DNA from 3 places in the Vagococcus coleopterorum genome. Region 2 is predicted to be linked to each of the others. Evidence: predicted binding sites of a transcription regulator. Region 2 holds the regulator's gene; each other region holds the start of a gene.
What was found. The regulator NrdR, encoded in region 2, represses ribonucleotide reductase genes. The targets are predictions, from matches to a motif close to ACACNATATATNGTGT.

Region 1: the regulator NrdR is predicted to act here: its motif matches at 3,684-3,699, upstream of nrdH (glutaredoxin-like protein NrdH).
Region 3: the regulator NrdR is predicted to act here: its motif matches at 2,851-2,866, upstream of nrdD (anaerobic ribonucleoside-triphosphate reductase).

What each region holds. Positions count from the first base shown of each region.
Region 1 is NZ_CP049886.1:218,314-224,272, reverse strand. It holds gene G7081_RS01070 (YjjG family noncanonical pyrimidine nucleotidase) at 1-84, shown strand, start outside; gene nrdF (class 1b ribonucleoside-diphosphate reductase subunit beta) at 118-1,080, opposite strand; gene nrdE (class 1b ribonucleoside-diphosphate reductase subunit alpha) at 1,096-3,258, opposite strand; gene nrdH (glutaredoxin-like protein NrdH) at 3,391-3,615, opposite strand; tRNA gene G7081_RS01050 (tRNA-Lys) at 3,971-4,043, shown strand; gene G7081_RS01045 (Dps family protein) at 4,194-4,655, shown strand; gene G7081_RS01040 (YitT family protein) at 4,781-5,629, shown strand; gene G7081_RS01035 (Na+/H+ antiporter NhaC family protein) at 5,657-5,959, opposite strand, start outside.
Region 2 is NZ_CP049886.1:965,648-971,606, reverse strand. It holds gene rpmF (50S ribosomal protein L32) at 123-302, opposite strand; gene G7081_RS04815 (DUF177 domain-containing protein) at 364-933, opposite strand; gene dnaI (primosomal protein DnaI) at 1,053-1,982, opposite strand; gene G7081_RS04805 (replication initiation and membrane attachment family protein) at 1,982-3,391, opposite strand; gene nrdR (transcriptional regulator NrdR) at 3,424-3,885, opposite strand; gene coaE (dephospho-CoA kinase) at 4,311-4,925, opposite strand; gene mutM (DNA-formamidopyrimidine glycosylase) at 4,922-5,776, opposite strand; gene polA (DNA polymerase I) at 5,817-5,959, opposite strand, start outside.
Region 3 is NZ_CP049886.1:237,388-243,346, reverse strand. It holds gene G7081_RS01170 (CDP-glycerol glycerophosphotransferase family protein) at 1-958, shown strand, start outside; gene infC (translation initiation factor IF-3) at 1,189-1,710, shown strand; gene rpmI (50S ribosomal protein L35) at 1,735-1,938, shown strand; gene rplT (50S ribosomal protein L20) at 2,002-2,361, shown strand; gene G7081_RS01150 (hypothetical protein) at 2,474-2,773, shown strand; gene nrdD (anaerobic ribonucleoside-triphosphate reductase) at 2,966-5,131, shown strand; gene nrdG (anaerobic ribonucleoside-triphosphate reductase activating protein) at 5,176-5,772, shown strand; gene G7081_RS01135 (teichoic acid D-Ala incorporation-associated protein DltX) at 5,895-5,959, shown strand, end outside.

The DNA.
Region 1 (5,959 bases), 750 kb from region 2:
GACCAAAAAGTAAATACACTATCGCAAGAGCCGACTTATCAAATCAGAGATATTTCAGAAGTTTTGACTATTTTAGATAAATAAAAAAAGCTAACCAAATTGGTTAGCTTTTTAATTTTACATGCCGATTGTGTAATCGTCTTCTTGCATTGCTTCCACGCTACCTAGTAGGTAACCATTTCCGACTTGTGAGAAGAAATCGTGATTACTTGTACCAGTTGATAAACCATTCATGACGATTGGGTTAACATCGTTGGCGGTATCCGGGAATAAAGGCTCAACACCTAAGTTCATTAGGGCTTTATTAGCATTGTAACGTAGGAAAGTTTTCACTTCTTCGTCCCAACCTAGTTCACCATAAAGTAAATCAGTGTAGCCTTCTTCATTTTCGTATAATTCGAATAATAAAGCGTACATCCAATCTTTCATTTCTTCTTGTTCTTCTTCTGATAATTCGTTGAAACCTAATTGGAATTTATAGCCAATATAAGTTCCGTGAACTGATTCATCGCGGATGATTAATTTAATAATCTCAGCCACGTTTGCTAGTTTATTATTACCTAAGTAATAAAGAGGAGCAAAGAATCCTGAGTAGAATAAGAATGTTTCAGCGTAAACGCTGGCTACTTTTTTCTGTAAAGGTGTCCCATCTTTGTAAATTTCGTTAATAATTTTAGCTTTCTTCTGTAAGAATTCATTAGTATTTGTCCACTCGAAGATTTCTTCAATTTCAGCTTTTGTGTTTAATGTACTAAAGATTGATGAATAACTTTTAGCATGAACTGATTCCATGAATTGAATGTTATTGATAACCGCTTCTTCGTGAGGTGTACGAGCATCAGGACGAATGGCATCAATAGCAGATTCAGATTGGATTGTATCCAGTAGTGTTAAACCACCGAATACATAACCGACTGTTTGTTTTTCTAGGTCAGATAAAGAACGCCAGTCATCTAAATCGTTAGATAACGGAATACGAGTGTCTAACCAAAACTGTTCTGTTAGTTTTTCCCAAGTTGATTTATCAATCATATCTTCAATACTATTCCAGTTTATGGCTTCATAGTAAGTTTTACTCATTTTTAACGTTCCTCCCTAAATAACACAGCTTTCACAAGAGTTACTACCGATTTCTTCATCGTCATCTGTAAAGGTACGGATGTAGTAAATCGATTTTACACCTTTGTGGAAAGCATAGTGACGTAAAATGTTTAGGTCACGTGTTGTTTGTTTTGTTGTTTCAGTTTTCCATTCATATAAACCTTCAGGAATATCAGAACGCATAAATAATGTTAAGCTCATTCCTTGGTCAATATGTTGTTGTGCTGTAGCATAAACATCAATGACTTTACGCATATCCATATCATAAGCTGATTTGTAGAAAGGCATCGTCTCGTTGTTTAAATATGGCGCTGGGTAATAAATTTTACCAATTTTCTTCTCTTGACGTTCTTCGATTAAACGCGTAATTGGGTGGATACTTGCACTTGTGTCATTGATGTAAGAAATTGATCCATTTGGAGCAACAGCTAAACGGTTTTGGTGGTACAAACCATCTTTGGCAACGGCATCACGTAAGTTTTTCCAATCTTCTTGTGTTGGCACGGAGATGTCTTTGAATAAATCTTTGACTTTATCAAATTGCGGTTGGAAATCACCTTCGATATATTTATCGAAATAAGTTCCATTAGCGTAATCCGATTTTTCAAAGTTATTGAAAGTTGTTTGACGTTCTTTAGCCATATTGTTACTTTCAACTAAAGTCCAGTAGTTTAATAACATGAAATAGATGTTAGTGAAGTCAATTGACTCTTCTGAACCGTATTCCATTTGGTTTTTAGCAAAGTAAGAATGTAACCCCATAGCACCTAAACCGATTGTGTGGTTTAAGTCATTACCGTTTTTAATAGAAGGGACAACATCAATGCTTGAAGCATCTGTGACAAATGTTAAAGCACGCGTCATTGTGCGAACTGATTTACCAAAGTCGGTACTGTTCATCAAGTTTGGGATATTAGTTGAACCAAGGTTACAACTAATATCTGTTCCTAAAACATCATAGCCTTGCGTGTCATTAATAACAGATGGCTCTTGAATTTGTAGGATTTCAGAACATAAGTTACTCATGATGATTTTGCCATCAACAGGATTTTGGCGGTTAGCTTCATCGATGTTAATGATGTATGGATAACCTGATTCTTGTTGTAATTTACTAATTTCATTTTCTAAATCACGGGCTTTAATTTTTGTTTTACGAATCTTATCATTAGCAACTAAGTTATCGTATTCAGCTGTGATATCGATATAAGAGAATGGCACGCCATATTCTTTTTCAACACTATATGGGCTGAATAAGTACATATCTTCGTTGTTACGAGCTAATTCATAAAATTTATCAGGAACGTTTAATCCTAAAGAAAGAGTTTTAACACGGATTTTTTCATCAGCGTTTTCTTTCTTAGTTGATAGGAACATTTCGATATCTGGGTGGAAGACGTTTAAGTAAACAACACCAGCACCTTGACGTTGACCTAATTGGTTACTGTAGCTAAAGCTATCTTCGAATAATTTCATAACTGGAACAACACCGCTGGCTGCACCTTCGTATCCTTTGATAGGGGCACCGGCTTCACGCAAGTTGTTTAATGAAATCCCAACACCACCACCGATACGTGATAATTGTAGGGCACTATTGATAGCGCGTCCGATACTGTTCATGTCATCAGTTACTTGTAATAAGAAACATGATACTAATTCTCCACGGCGTTTACGACCAGCGTTTAAGAATGAAGGAGTAGCTGGTTGATAACGTTGGTGAATCATTTCGTCAGCAATTGCTAAAGCTAGTTCTTCATTACCGTCAGCGAAGTAAAGCGCGTTGAAAGCGACACGATCTTCGTAACGTTCTAAGTACATTGTACCCTCGTTATTTTTAAGAGCATATTGTGAATAGAATTTATACGCTGCCATAAATGATTTAAATTGGAAGTTTTGCTCAGCTAAGAACGTATATAACTCATCGATAAAGGTCATTGAATATTTACCAATGAATTCTGTCTCGATAAAATCATGTTCCATTAAATAGTTGATTTTTTCTTCTGTTGAAGCAAATGTCATCGTACATGGTTCAACGTTTTCTTTAAAGAAGGCATCTAAAGCTTCTTTATCTTTGTGCAATGGAATTTGACCATCGATTGGACGGTTGATTTCATTGTTAAGTTTGAAATAACTAACATCTGTTAAATTTTTTAAACTCACGTCTAGTCCCTACTTTCTATTGTTAATATGCTCTAAGAGCTAAGAAAAATCGTTCACTACCTAGGAGTGATGTACGGGTCCGAAGTAGGAACGATTTAGATGTTTATATTTAGTGCTACTATATATAGTAGTTTAAGCTAGTCCACGTAATTGATCTGGTCTAAAACCAACAATTGAAACATTTTCATTAGCTGTTACAACTGGTACGCTACGGTAACCGTTGTCTTTTAGCCAATCTACATATTGTGGTTCGTTGTCTATGTTGACTTCGTTATAAGAAACGTTTTTATCTGTTAAAAAACGCTTAGTCATCTTACATTGAGGGCAGTTATCTTTAGTGTATAATGTGATGTTCATTGTGTCTTTACCTCCGTCTTGATTTCTATATTTAGTATACTAGCTCACACAAAAAAGTCAACACGAACACACAACATATTGTGTGTTTTTTTTATGTAATACTACAAATTGTATTTGTATGATTTTCACAAGATTGATATTTCAAGGTTTCATAGGTGTTTTCATAATCGATATTTTTTGAATTTTTTTTTTATAAAATTAAAAAATAATGTGAATGAAATAACTCGGTTAGAAAATGGCCGAACTAACTTGTTGTTAAATTTATTTACTGCCAATCAAACACTATATATAGTAGGAAGTGATTTGAAAAATCATTGCGAAACAGTCTGGAAAGTGCTAAAATAAAGGCGTAGTCGGGTTGTTAGCTCAGTTGGTAGAGCAACGGACTCTTAATCCGTGGGTCGAGGGTTCGAACCCCCCACAACCCATGGGTGCCAAACCCACGAGGCAGGTCAAATGTTGGTGCGCAAGCATTTAGAAAACGATTGGCGCTGTCTCTTTTTGTACGAGCATCTAGATTGTAATAATTATAATTAAGGGGTATAATAGGGTTATAGATGAAGAAGGAGGAAATTATTATGGCATATGAAAAAACACAAGTCGTTTTAAATCAAGCGGTGGCGGATTTAAGTCAATTTTCAGTAATGATTCATCAAACACACTGGTACATGAGAGGGGAAGAGTTCTTAACCCTACATCCAAAAATGGATGAATTCATGGATGGCATTAACGATCAATTAGATGAGGTGGCCGAACGCTTAATCACTATTGGGGGAGCGCCATTCTCAACATTAAAAGAATTTGCTGAAGAAACTAAACTGGTCGAAAAACCAGGGACATATAAAACAGACATGACAACTCGCATGGAAGAGTTAGTTGCAGGATACCGTTACTTACAAGGGTTATATGCCCAAGGTATTGAAATCGCAGGTGAAGAAGGCGATAACGTAACAGAAGATATGTTTATCGACTTTAAAGGAACGGTGGAAAAACAAATCTGGATGTTAACAGCGAAGTTAGGTCAAGCGCCTAATATCTAGAATAATAATTAAGTGAACAGAAAAGAACATTGGTGTTTATCCAATGTTCTTTTTGTTTTATTGTTAAAAATAAGTTAAACTGTTTTTTATGTTGATTTTATGATTTAGAAAGTAGGAGATTAGGTTTGAAACAAATGATGACAAAAGATCGCTGGATGGATTTAGGCTATTTAATGGTAGGATCACTATTTTTAGCGTTAGCGATTAATTTAGTATTAAGTCCGAATCAATTAGTAGCTGGTGGCGCGAACGGTTTAGCTATTATTTTAGAAAAGAAATTTCATTCGAGCTTAGCGCTGACTTTATATGCGATTAATATTCCTTTATTAATTTTGAGTTTTGTGGCACTTGGTAAAGAAGTTGGGATGAAAACAATTTTAGGTAGTTTGATTTATCCGTTCTTTGTAGGGCTAACAAGTTTCTTACCGCCATTAACGAGTGATCCAATTCTATCAAGTATCTTTGGAGGTGTCTTGGCAGGCCTAGGATTAGGTTTAGTTTTTAGAGGGAATGCTTCAACAGGGGGAACGGCGACAATTGCCCAAGTCATTAATAAGTTTGCTAAAATCCCTTTAGGTATTGCAGTATTTTTAATTGATGGCATTATAATTTTAAGTGCGGGATTCGTATTTAATTTCGACAAAGTTTTATTCGCCTTAATTTGTTTATTTGTGATTAGTCGAGTAATTGATTTAGTTCAAGTAGGTGGTAAACCATCGAAAAATATTTTAATTATTTCCGATAAAATGACAGAAGTTGAAGCAGCCTTATTAAGTAAAATGGAAGTCGGTGTCACTAGAATTCCGATTACTGGTGGCTTTGATAAAAATGAAAAAGAGATGCTGATGTGTGTTATTCCAGAAAATAAATACCATGCAGTTAGTGAATGTGTCTTAGAAATTGATAGTACGAGTTTCTTAACAGTGATGCCAGCCCAAGAAGTTTTAGGACGTGGCTTCAGCCTTGCAAGATAAAATAGAATAAAGAAAAAAACAGCTAACTTAGTTAGCTGTTTTTATTTTTAAAAATTTAGGTTTCCATAAGACTACAATAATCAAAGTGATAAATGTGACAATGCCGTAGATACTGTATGGAATAACTTTGAAAACAGAGATATTAGCAGCACTGGCAATCACAAGTAAAGCAGCACTGTTCGGTAAAAATGCTTGTAAAGCAGCAGAACTCATATCTAGAATTGAAGCAACCCAGTTACGGTCAAGGTTGTTACGTTCACTGATTTTGTTAGCGATTGGTCCAGCAACTAAAACAGTAACAGTATTGATTGTGATACATGCCATAACGAT
Region 2 (5,959 bases):
AGATTATTATAGCCTATTCTCATCAATTTTTAAATAAAACACCCTTATTCTCAGACAACAAAAAAATCCCTTAGACTCCATGGTTGTCTAAAGGGATTTCGAACATTTCAAAAAATGTTTAATTATGCTTCAGTTGTTTTAACGTCTTTACCATCGTAATGACCACAAGCTGGACATACGTGGTGGCTACGTTTCATTTCGCCACAGTTTGAGCATGTGCTCATACCAGGTACTGACATTTTGTAATGCGTACGACGCTTAGCTTTTTTAGCTTTTGAAGTTCTTCTAGCAGGTACTGCCATATTAACTACACCTCCTTAAATCATTTAGCGAAAAGTAAACTCTTCACCATCTATTCCAATCTTACTCATCACCGGAATCTTTATTATTATCTAATAAAGCTGACAACTTTGCAAGACGAGGATCAATATTGTTTTGTTCTTGTTGCTGACGTTCATTGTAATAAGCGTCTTCTGACATTAATTCCCAATCAGAACCAACAATGTTAGCTTCAGACTGTTTCTCTTCATCAGTTAAGACTTGTAGTGGTAAAGATAATAACAAATGATCTTCAACCGCTTCACTTAAATCAATTAAGTCTTTTTCCAGAATCATCACTAATTCATCTGCCGCAATTTTATCTTGTTGCTTTTCAAATTGCTCCGGTGTCATATAGATTTCAGTTATATGTAACTTTGTCAGATATGGCACTGGTTCTAATGAGCGAGTTGATGCTAAAGTCAGCTCTGTTTCAATATCAAAATCAGCAATATACTCATTTTGAGAGACTGAAAAGATTCCTGATACTTTAACTGGTGATGCCCCTAAAATATTAGGTTCTCTTTCAGTTAACGATTGATTAACATCAATTGTTTCTGAGAACACTAACGGTTCATCTTTAAATTTATTTAGTTCTAATAATGACCATTTCATGTTTTTCACCTCTGTGCAACAAAAATAATTATACTAAGATAAGATACTTTTGTCAATGTAATTTTCTTGACAGGTATAGTAAAACCCCGTTATTTCACGGGGTTAATTCTACCATCAGTTTAAGGATTACGGCGGTTGGCACCTACCATTTTAATTTCACGTGCTAGATAACGAATACGTTCCATAATACGGCCCGCTTTCATCGGTTCTTCGTTACCTTCTTTGGTTACCATTAAGTGTTCTTTTTCTAACTGTTCCATACTAAAATTAGAGCTAAAGAAAGTTGGTAACTGTTCTTGCATACGATATTGTAGGATAACTCCTAAAATATCATCACGAATCCAAGAGCCCATAAAGTCTGCTCCAATATCATCAATCATTAAGACTGGTGACTTCTTGATTGCATCGACTTTATCACCCGTAGTATTTGTAGCAATAGCTCGTTTCATTTCAACAGCAAACTCTGAGAAGTTTAGCAAAGTTGATTGAATCCCTTGTTTAGCTAATTCATTGGCAATAACGGCTAGTAAATAAGTTTTACCAACTCCATAAGACCCTTGTAAATAAAGACCTTTATGGAACGCTTTAGGATTTTTAGGATACTCTTCGATAAATTCTAAAGCTGCTGTTAAGGCTTCTTCACGCTCAACAGTTGGTTCGTAACTTTCTAATGTGGCTTCACGAATATCTTTCTGCATACCAATAGCCTTCACACGATTACGTAGTGATTGCTCCGCTTGTTTTTGTAATAACTCTTCCGTTGGGACATACGTCACATCAATAAAGTGGAAGTTCATAAACAGTTTAGGCTCATACCCTGGGGCAATCATATTTGGTTCGTTCAATTTGAATTTACGTTTTTCTTGAACGTATTCATACATTTTAGCGTAGCTTTTATGAATCGCTTCATCGGTTAATTCATCTTGATGTTCTGAAATAAAGGCCGCTACATCTGGATCAGCAAGCACTTCTTTAACTAATTCATCTAGGCGTTCATTCCAATTGTTTTTATTCAAAACTTTTGTCATTTCATCTCCAACATGTTCCATTAGGCGTCACCCTCCTTTGACTGTTCACGTAATTTTTTAATTCGTTCTTTCAAACGATCCTCTGCTTCTTTCGAAACACGTGTTTCTTGGTTTGTTTGACCTACCCAATCAGGTGTCGTTTCTTTACGACCTCCTTTTTTAGCATAGGATTTTTTAGAATAAGATTGTTTTGGCTTACTTGCTTGTTGTGAAGCTACTTCTTTAATTTTTTCAAATGCCGCTTCCGGCGTTCTAATTTGATTTTGTGCCCAATCATTGGCAATGGTTTCCGCATGGAATTTATTAATATCTGGCTTACCTTGAACAACTAAGATGTAATGAATTAAAACATTAAGCACCGCATCTGATAATGTTGAACGTTTAATTAGGCCTTCAATGGCATAACGTTCCCCATCAGAAATGAACCCACGTTTTTGATCTTTGATTGATTCTAAGTAAATCATCGGACTATAACTTTCTGTTGCTAAAATAAATTCAACATCCGCATCACTATAACCTTTTGCTACCATGTCATTTTTACGACGAATCAATTGCTCAGAATCAGTTAAGCCTTCCAAAGCTGGTGAGGCTTCACCTGCTTGCTGTTCCTTACGACCATGATATTTATCAATGACCGCTTTACGCAACTCATTTACTTTAATTTCATTAGTGACATAATCGACACTTGGTTCCACTAATTCACGCATCGTTAATTCATTGATGCCGTATAAATTATGCAACGTATAGATTGTATCTTTTACTTCTTGTGTCATTTTTTCCTTATTTAAGAAAAAGTCATTCATTAAACTCATAAAGTAATCCCAATCAAAGCTATCACGTACTGGTGATAATTTTGTTAGCTCCACTTCAGTAAATTGGGCTTTCGTTTGGGTAAGTTGTTGGCTATGACTAGCTAGCTGCTCCCCTTTGAAATGAAAGACATCCACAAATTTATGAGTTACCTCTTGATAGCCTGTTGGCTGACATTGTGGAATCGCAAAACGTTTGACTAATTTATCAAAACGCTTTTCTCCCACAGCATCTAATAATAACAAACTTAAAACATCATCATTAAAAATATTTGTTGGGGCTAACGGCGGAATAAGTTCATAAATAAAGTGACGGAAATTATCTTGTTGTTTTTCGTAAACACGCAACAAACCAATCCCTTCAAGCTTTACTCGGGCATTAAAGATTTTAGGTAAATCAAGATTAAGTTGATTAAACAATTCACTGTGCAATGTTTCTTGACTATCGAAATCATGATCATCAATGGCGGTTAACAAGGCATGGTATAACCCAAAGGCTTCGATACCAATAATCGGTTGATATAAGTAACTTAAAACACGCTCATCTTGAACCGTTATTTCCTGACACAATTTTACCGTAAAACTATCTTGTGGATGTAATTGCTTCCAAGCACTATTCATGTCTATTCCTCCTTTCCCATTTTTATATATGACTATTTCTCTGCTTTATCTAACATCTCTTGCATCTCTTTTAAGAAGACACTCATATCTTTAAATTGACGGTAAACACTTGCGAAACGAATGTATGAAATTTCATCCAAGTTTACTAAGTCTTCCATGACATATTCACCAATTAGATTGGTTGACACTTCATTTTCCCCTAATGAACGAACCTTGTTCTCTACTTGATCAACAATTTGTTCCATTTGTTCCATCGAAACAGGACGTTTCTCTGAAGAACGAATTAGACCACGCAAGATTTTATCGCGGTTAAATTCTTCACGACCACCATTCTTTTTAATCACTAATAATGGTGCTGCTTCAATTCTTTCAAATGTTGTAAAACGGAAGCCACACTCTTCACATTCACGACGACGACGAATTGCTCGGCCATCATCTGCTGGTCGGCTATCGACTACTCGAGAGCCATTGTTTTGACATTTTGCACATTGCATTTCAGTTCACCTCTTTTTCAATTTAAATGTTATCAATTCGATTCCATTATTTGTCCAATTATAGAACTATTATATCACAATTGTTTCATGGAACATAGTCTGCTACACTTGCTCTCCCTCAGTTTTAATTGACATCTAAAAGCCCAATAGATACACTTGCCTTGTCTTCGTTTATATCCCCTTAACTTGAAAGGAGAATACTATGTCACGACAAGAAAAGATTGATAAAATCATTACTATGTCACTAATCCTAATTATTATTGCAATCCTCCTTTTTCTCTTCATTCCATTTATATCCCAACTAATCGCTCGAATTTCTGACAGCAACTTTTTAATGCTCTATTCATTATTAACTTATCTGTCCCCTGTATTATTACTTTTTTGGGCTGGCTATGCTTTATACATTTGGAAAAAATAAAAAACCTTCACATATGTGAAGGTTTTATTTTTTTATTCTTAACTAACCATTGATCGATTTGTTGATACGTTTCAGGGATCGTTCCCGAGTTATCAATGATAACATCAGCTAACTTGATTTTCTCAGAAATTGGCATCTGACTGGCTAAACGAGCTAAGCCCTCTTCTTCAGTCAATTTATTTCTAGCACACAACCGTTCTAATTGTATTTTTTCAGACAAACCCACAACTATAATTTCATCCATCATCTCATCATAATGAGCTTCATATAAAAGTGGAATATCAACTATAACTAAAGGCGCTCCCAGTTTAACTTGTTCTTCTATTCTCGTTGAAATCTCTCCGCGAATTTCATCATCTAAAATAGCATCTAACTTTCGACGTTTTTCACTGTCATTAAAAATGATTTCGCCTAATCTTTTTCTATTTAAATGACCATCTTCAAGTAAAATAGACTCTCCAAAATAAGCAACAACTTGAGCTAAGCCTGGTTCTCCTGGTTCAACCACTTCTCTAGCGATGATATCCGCATCGATAACTGGGTATCCCACCTCAGAAAAATAACGACTAACAGTTGACTTTCCGGTAGCTATTCCTCCTGTTAAACCAACAACTTTTGTCATGACTTTGCTCCTTTACTCTTGCGACGTTTTAACTGCTGACAGTTCGGACAATAATGAGTCCCACGTTGAGCCACTTTCTTCTTAGCAATTGGTCCACCACAATACTCACAAGGTTCACCGGTTTGACCATAAGCTTTCAAAGCTGTCTGGAATTTACCAGCTTCCCCTAAGGCATTTTTATATGTTCGAATCGTTGTTCCTCCTGCTTCAACCGCACGTCCTAAAACGTCAATAATTGCTTGGTGAAGGATCGTCACTTCTTTCTTGGTTAATGTGTCAGCTGGCTGTTCCGGATGAATCTGGGCTTGGAATAACGCCTCATCCACATAGATATTACCTAAGCCTGTCACTAATTTTTGTTCCAGTAATAACGGTTTAATTGCCTTACCTGATTTTTTCAAACCGACTGCAAACGGGTCTAATAAAAATTCTTCAACAACCGGTTCTGGTCCAAGTTTTTTTATCCCAGCATAGTCAGTTGCTGTTCCTTTTTCAATTAATGCCATACGACCAAACTTACGCACATCTAAATAACTTAGGCTGCTGCCATCTTGAAAATTAAAAACAACATGGGCATGCTTTTGTAATGATGCTGACTCTTCACTGAATTCATATTTCCCTTCCATCCTCAAATGAGAAATCAAATCATAGTGAGTCAGCCTGATAATCAAGAACTTACCTCGACGTTCTAGCCCCGTAATCGTTTCACCCTGTAGCATCAGCTTGAACTCATCAACTTCTGGCTTTTCAATAATTCGCGGCCAATAGACATCTACTGATTGAATTGTTTTGTTTAAAACCAATTGTTCTAATCCAATTCTGACTGCTTCTACTTCTGGTAATTCAGGCATAATTTCCTCCCCTGTTACTCACAAGCAGTTGAGTAACGACTTATTTAGCTTCGTACCACGTGTTACCTGTACTACTATCGACTTTCAACGGTACACTTAATGACACCGCATTCTCCATTACTTCTTTAACTAAAGCTTCTAATTTAGGTATCTCTGATTTAGGTGCTTCAAAAACTAACTCAT
Region 3 (5,959 bases), 730 kb from region 2:
TCGTTTTTTTTCAAAATTTGATGATTTGGGGCTAAATACTGTACCGAAAATTTCAATAAAAGGGTTATACATTATTGCGAAATCAAAATACTGGGTTACAAATAGCCGTGTTCCTCTTTGGGTTACGAAGCCATCAGATACGATTTATTTACAAACATGGCATGGTACCCCTTTAAAAAAACTAGCAATTGATATGGATGATGAAAACATACCTGATAGATGGAACAGGCCGATTCCGTATAAAGAGGCCTTCTCGTTAGAATCAGACCGCTGGGATTATATGATTTCACCAAATAAATATTCAACAGAAATTTTCAAGCGTTGTTTCAATTTTAACAATGCAATGTTAGAAACTGGGTATCCACGTAATGATTATTTAACAACATCTAACAATCAAGAACACATTGATGAGATTAAACAAAAATTAGGACTTCCATTAGACAAAAAAATTATTTTATATGCACCAACATGGCGAGATTATAAACATTATGAGCTAGAGCTAGATTTACAGCGAATGCAAGAGGAAATAGGTGATGATTATTATATTATCTTCCGTCTTCATTATTTAGTTTTAACGACAAATGATATTAGTGAAGATAACTCGTTTATAAAAAATGTTTCTTCATATAATGAGATTAGTGAATTATACTTAATCAGCGATCTATTGATTACAGATTATTCAAGTGTGTTCTTCGATTATGCTATTCTAAAACGTCCAATGATTTTTTATTGTTACGATTTGGAAGAATACAAAAATGATTTGCGAGGATTTTATTTTGATTTTGAAAAAGATGCACCAGGTCCGATTGTGCAAACAGAGGACGAATTGATCAAAGCTATCAAGAACTCAGATGAACAAAAAGTTTCAAAAGGGTTTGGGGATCAATTTACAAGTCTTGAAGATGGTTATGCAACTAAACGCGTTGTTGAGAGAATGTTAAATAAAAAGAATCAGTAAAGCTGGTTCTTTTTTTGATTTATAGTATTGACGAACCCTTTGGAACTTGCTATACTTATGAAGTTGAGAATTAAGCAGAAGCACCCGCTTCTCGCCTTAGTAGATAGTAATCTCTGGGCTAGATATTTTTTTGAACTTTGGTTTGCCAAAGGAATAAAAGGATTGCGGGAGTCTTCATAAAGAGGGCTTCTTTTTTTGTTTAATACTCCAAGTAATTAAAAGAGAGGTGAATGACCATAGCAAAAGATATGATGGTAAACGACGGCATTCGTGCACGTGAATTACGCTTGATTTCAGATTCTGGCGAACAAATTGGTGTTAAAACTAAAGCTGAAGCCTTACAAATGGCGGAAGATGCTAACTTAGACTTAGTTGTTGTATCACCAAATGCGAAACCACCGGTTGCACGTATTATGGACCATGGTAAATATCGTTTTGAACAACAGAAGAAACAACGTGAAGCACGTAAAAATCAAAAAGTAATCAATGTTAAGGAAGTTAGATTAAGTCCAACGATTGACTCTAATGATTTTAATACTAAATTACGTCAAGCACGTAAGTTCTTAGAAAAAGGCGATAAAGTGAAAGCTTCTATCCGTTTCAGAGGACGTGCTATTACTCATAAGCAAATTGGTCAGGATGTCTTGATGCGCTTTGCAGATGAAATTAAAGATCTAGCCGACATTGAGCAAAAACCAAAAATGGACGGCAGAAGCATGTTTCTAATGCTAGCACCAAAAACAGAAAAGTAAAAAGATTTTGAGGAGGAAATAAAGATGCCAAAACAAAAAACACACCGCGGTTTAGCTAAACGTGTAAAACGTACAGGTGGTGGCGGACTAAAAAGATTCCGTGCCTTCACTAGTCACCGTTTCCACGGGAAAACTAAAAAACAACGTCGTCAATTACGTAAAGCGTCAATGGTTTCAAAAGGCGATTACAAACGTATCCGTCAACAATTATACGCTTTGAAAAAATAGTTTTAACTAGCAATATCAAACAAATAACTAATTATTAGAGATAATTCAAGGAGGAATAACCATATGGCACGTGTCAAAGGTGGAAGTACTACCCGTCAACGTCGTAAAAAGACGCTTAAGTTAGCGAAAGGTTACTACGGATCAAAACATACATTATTCAGAACAGCGAAAGAACAAGTGATGAAATCTTACAGCTATGCTTACAGAGATCGTCGTCAGAAAAAACGTGATTTCCGTAAATTATGGATCGCGCGTATCAACGCTGCTGCTCGTATGAATGGCTTAAGCTACAGCAAAATGATGCACGGCTTAAAATTAGCTGAAATCGATATCAACCGTAAAATGTTAGCTGACTTAGCAGTTAACGATGCGGCTGCATTCACTTCTCTTGCAGAAGAAGCTAAAAAAGCTCTTGCTAAATAATTAAATTTAAAGATGCTACTCATTTGAGTAGCATCTTTTTTTGTTGTTAAAGATACTAAAGAGCGTATAATAAACAGTAGTAAGGTCATATTTTTAGAAAGGGTGAGTGTTGGTGGATAAAAAAGTGCCTAAAGCGTTAAAGGTTGAAAATGCTGCAAATATCTTAAAAATAGAATTTGATAATGGTGAAATAAAATATCTTCAAACGCATTATATTTCTAATATGAAAGATGCTTTTTCTGTTAGTAAAGGAAAAGGCAAACGTAAAAACTTATTGGTTAATCCAACCACCATGTGGATAGGTTGTGAGATTGATATCAAACCTGATGGGACAGTCACGATTAACGAAAATGATCATTATACTCCAGAAGAACTATGGCATGATAGTAAGAGTAGTGTGACTTTATTATAAAGGAATAAAAACGCCTCTTAAGAAAGGTGTTTTTTTGTTGTGTAATAGGTTCTTACAACAGGATTCTCCCACGGAACAAACTATATATGGTGTGTATTAATTAAAAAGTACACATATAACACATTATCTAGTTGTTAACTTCGTTGTTCTAGGTTAGAATAATAGAGAAAGCAAATGAAGGAGTGAACAAGGATGTCAAAGGATAAAATAGTAGCTTTTCCAACCCAATTAAACCGCATCCGCGTCATCAAACGTGATGGACGTGCTGTCGATTTTGATATGTCAAAAATTCATAATGCTTTAATCAAAGCAGATCAAAAAGAAGTAGCAGATGAGGAACGTATTTCACATCTAGTAGAATTAATTTCTGAAGAATTAACGTCTCGTTTTCACCAAGACGTTAAAATCTATGAAATTCAAAACGTCGTGGAACACATTCTACTACAAGAACATGAACTAGAATTAGCACAAGCGTATATTAATTATCGTACAAATCGTGACTTTGAACGGACGCAAGCGACAGATATTAATTACACAATTGGAAAATTATTAGCTAAAGATCAAACAGTAGTAAATGAAAATGCTAATAAAGATAGTGATGTTTTCAACACGCAACGAGATTTAACCGCAGGTATTGTGGGTAAATCAATTGGATTAAAAATGTTGCCGGAACATGTATCAAACGCTCATCAAAAAGGGGATATTCATTACCATGATTTAGATTATCACCCATATACACCAATGACTAACTGTTGTTTGATTGACTTTGAAAGCATGCTACGCGATGGTTTCAAAATTGGAAATGCAGAAGTTGAATCACCTAAATCGATTCAAACAGCTGCGGCACAAATTTCGCAAATTATTGCTAACGTGGCTTCAAGTCAATATGGTGGGTGTTCAGCAGATAGAATTGATGAATTATTAGCGCCTTATGCCGAAGAAAATTATCGCAAGCATCTGCGTGATGCTAAAAAATGGATTGATGATGAATCCAAGCATGATGATTATGCGAAAGAAAAAACACAAAAAGATATTTATGACTCAATGCAAAGTTTAGAGTATGAAATCAACACGCTATTTACATCAAATGGGCAAACACCGTTTACGTCATTTGGTTTTGGGTTAGGTGAAAGCTGGTTTGAACGAGAAATTCAAAAAGCTATTTTACAAATTAGAATCGAAGGATTAGGGCAAGAACATCGTACAGCCATTTTCCCCAAATTGATTTTCTCAATCAAAAAAGGCTTAAATTCACAGCCGGAAGATCCAAACTACGACGTGAAACAATTGGCGTTAGAATGTTCAACAAAACGCATGTATCCAGATGTTTTAAACTATGATAAAATTGTTGAATTAACGGGTAGTTTCAAAGCGCCAATGGGCTGCCGTTCGTTCTTACAAGGATGGCAGGATGAAAATGGAGTTGAAGTCAACTCGGGACGTATGAACTTAGGTGTGGTGACAATGAACTTGCCACGTATTGCTTTAGAAGCAAACGGCAGTATTGAAAAATTCTGGTATGGTTTAGCTGAACGCATGCAAATTGCTAAAGATGCCTTGGTCTACCGCGTCGAACGATGTAAAGAGGCTGCGCCGGAAAATGCTCCGATTCTTTATATGTATGGTGCATTTGGTGAACGATTAGCTAAAGGTGGCAACGTAGACGATTTATTTAAGAATAAACGTGCGACTGTTTCATTAGGGTATATTGGTTTATATGAAGTGGCGACTGCCTTTTACGGCGGAAACTGGGAATCTAAACCAGAAGCTAAGATGTTTACACTAGCGATTATGAATGAGTTGAAATCTGCAGTTGATGCGTGGAGTGATCAGTATGGCTACCATTTTAGTGTCTACTCAACACCAAGTGAGAGTTTAACAGATCGGTTCTGTCGTTTAGATAAAGAAAAATTTGGTTCGATTCAAGATATTACCGATAAAGATTATTATACTAACAGCTTCCATTATGATGTGCGCAAGAAACCAACACCATTTGAGAAGTTAGATTTTGAAAAAGATTATCCGGAATTTTGTTCAGGTGGGTTTATTCACTATTGTGAATATCCAGTCTTGCAACAAAACCCGAAAGCGTTAGAAGCAGTGTGGGATTATTCGTATGATAAAATCGGTTATTTAGGAACGAATGCCCCGATTGATCATTGCTACAAGTGCGGATTCGAGGGAGACTTCAATCCGACAGAACGCGGATTTGAATGTCCAAGTTGTGGGAATAACGATCCAAAAACCTGTGATGTGGTGAAGAGAACGTGTGGGTATTTAGGTAACCCACAAGCTCGTCCAATGGTCCATGGTCGTCATCAAGAAATTGCCTCAAGAGTGAAACATTTAAGAGATTAAAAGGTGAGCCTAGGCTCACCTTTTATTGCATAGGGGGTGCAGAAATGAGAAATCCTAAACCGAAAGAATGGTCTTCTACAGACTATTCAAAACATTTTTATGCAGACTATAAGCCCTTTAACTTTGTAGATGGAGAAGGTGTGCGTTGTAGTTTGTATGTTAGCGGCTGTTTATTTGCCTGTGAAGGCTGTTATAACAAAGCAATTCAAAATTTTTCCTACGGTCAACCATATACACGAGAATTGGAAGATCGGATTATAGATGATTTAGGTCAAGACTATGTCCAAGGGATGACATTACTTGGTGGAGAACCATTTTTAAATACAGAAGTTTGTTTATCTTTAGTTGATCGGATTCGTGCTGAATATGGTGAAACAAAAGATATTTGGTCTTGGTCGGGATACACGTTTGAAGAATTATTGAAAGAGAGTGACGATAAACTTGAGTTACTTTCTAAAATAGATATTTTAGTAGATGGTCGTTTTGAATTAAAACTACTTGATTTGAATTTACAATTTCGGGGCAGCAGTAATCAGCGGATTTTAGATGTAAAAAAATCGTTAGAAAAAAGGGAAGCTGTTATTTGGACTGGTTGTGTAGATGCCGATAAGAAGTTTGAAAAAATTAGAAAAGAAATATGATTAAACCTCGTCATGGCGAGGTTTTTTGTACATAATTATGAAAAATTTAATTTTCAAAAGGTAGTTTTATGGTATAATGTTTAAGAATATTGAAAAAATCGCTGATATTTCAGGAGGATATTATGTTTGAAAAACTAAGAGAAAAAGCGTTTGAAAATAATAGAAATTATTGGTTATTTTTTATAGG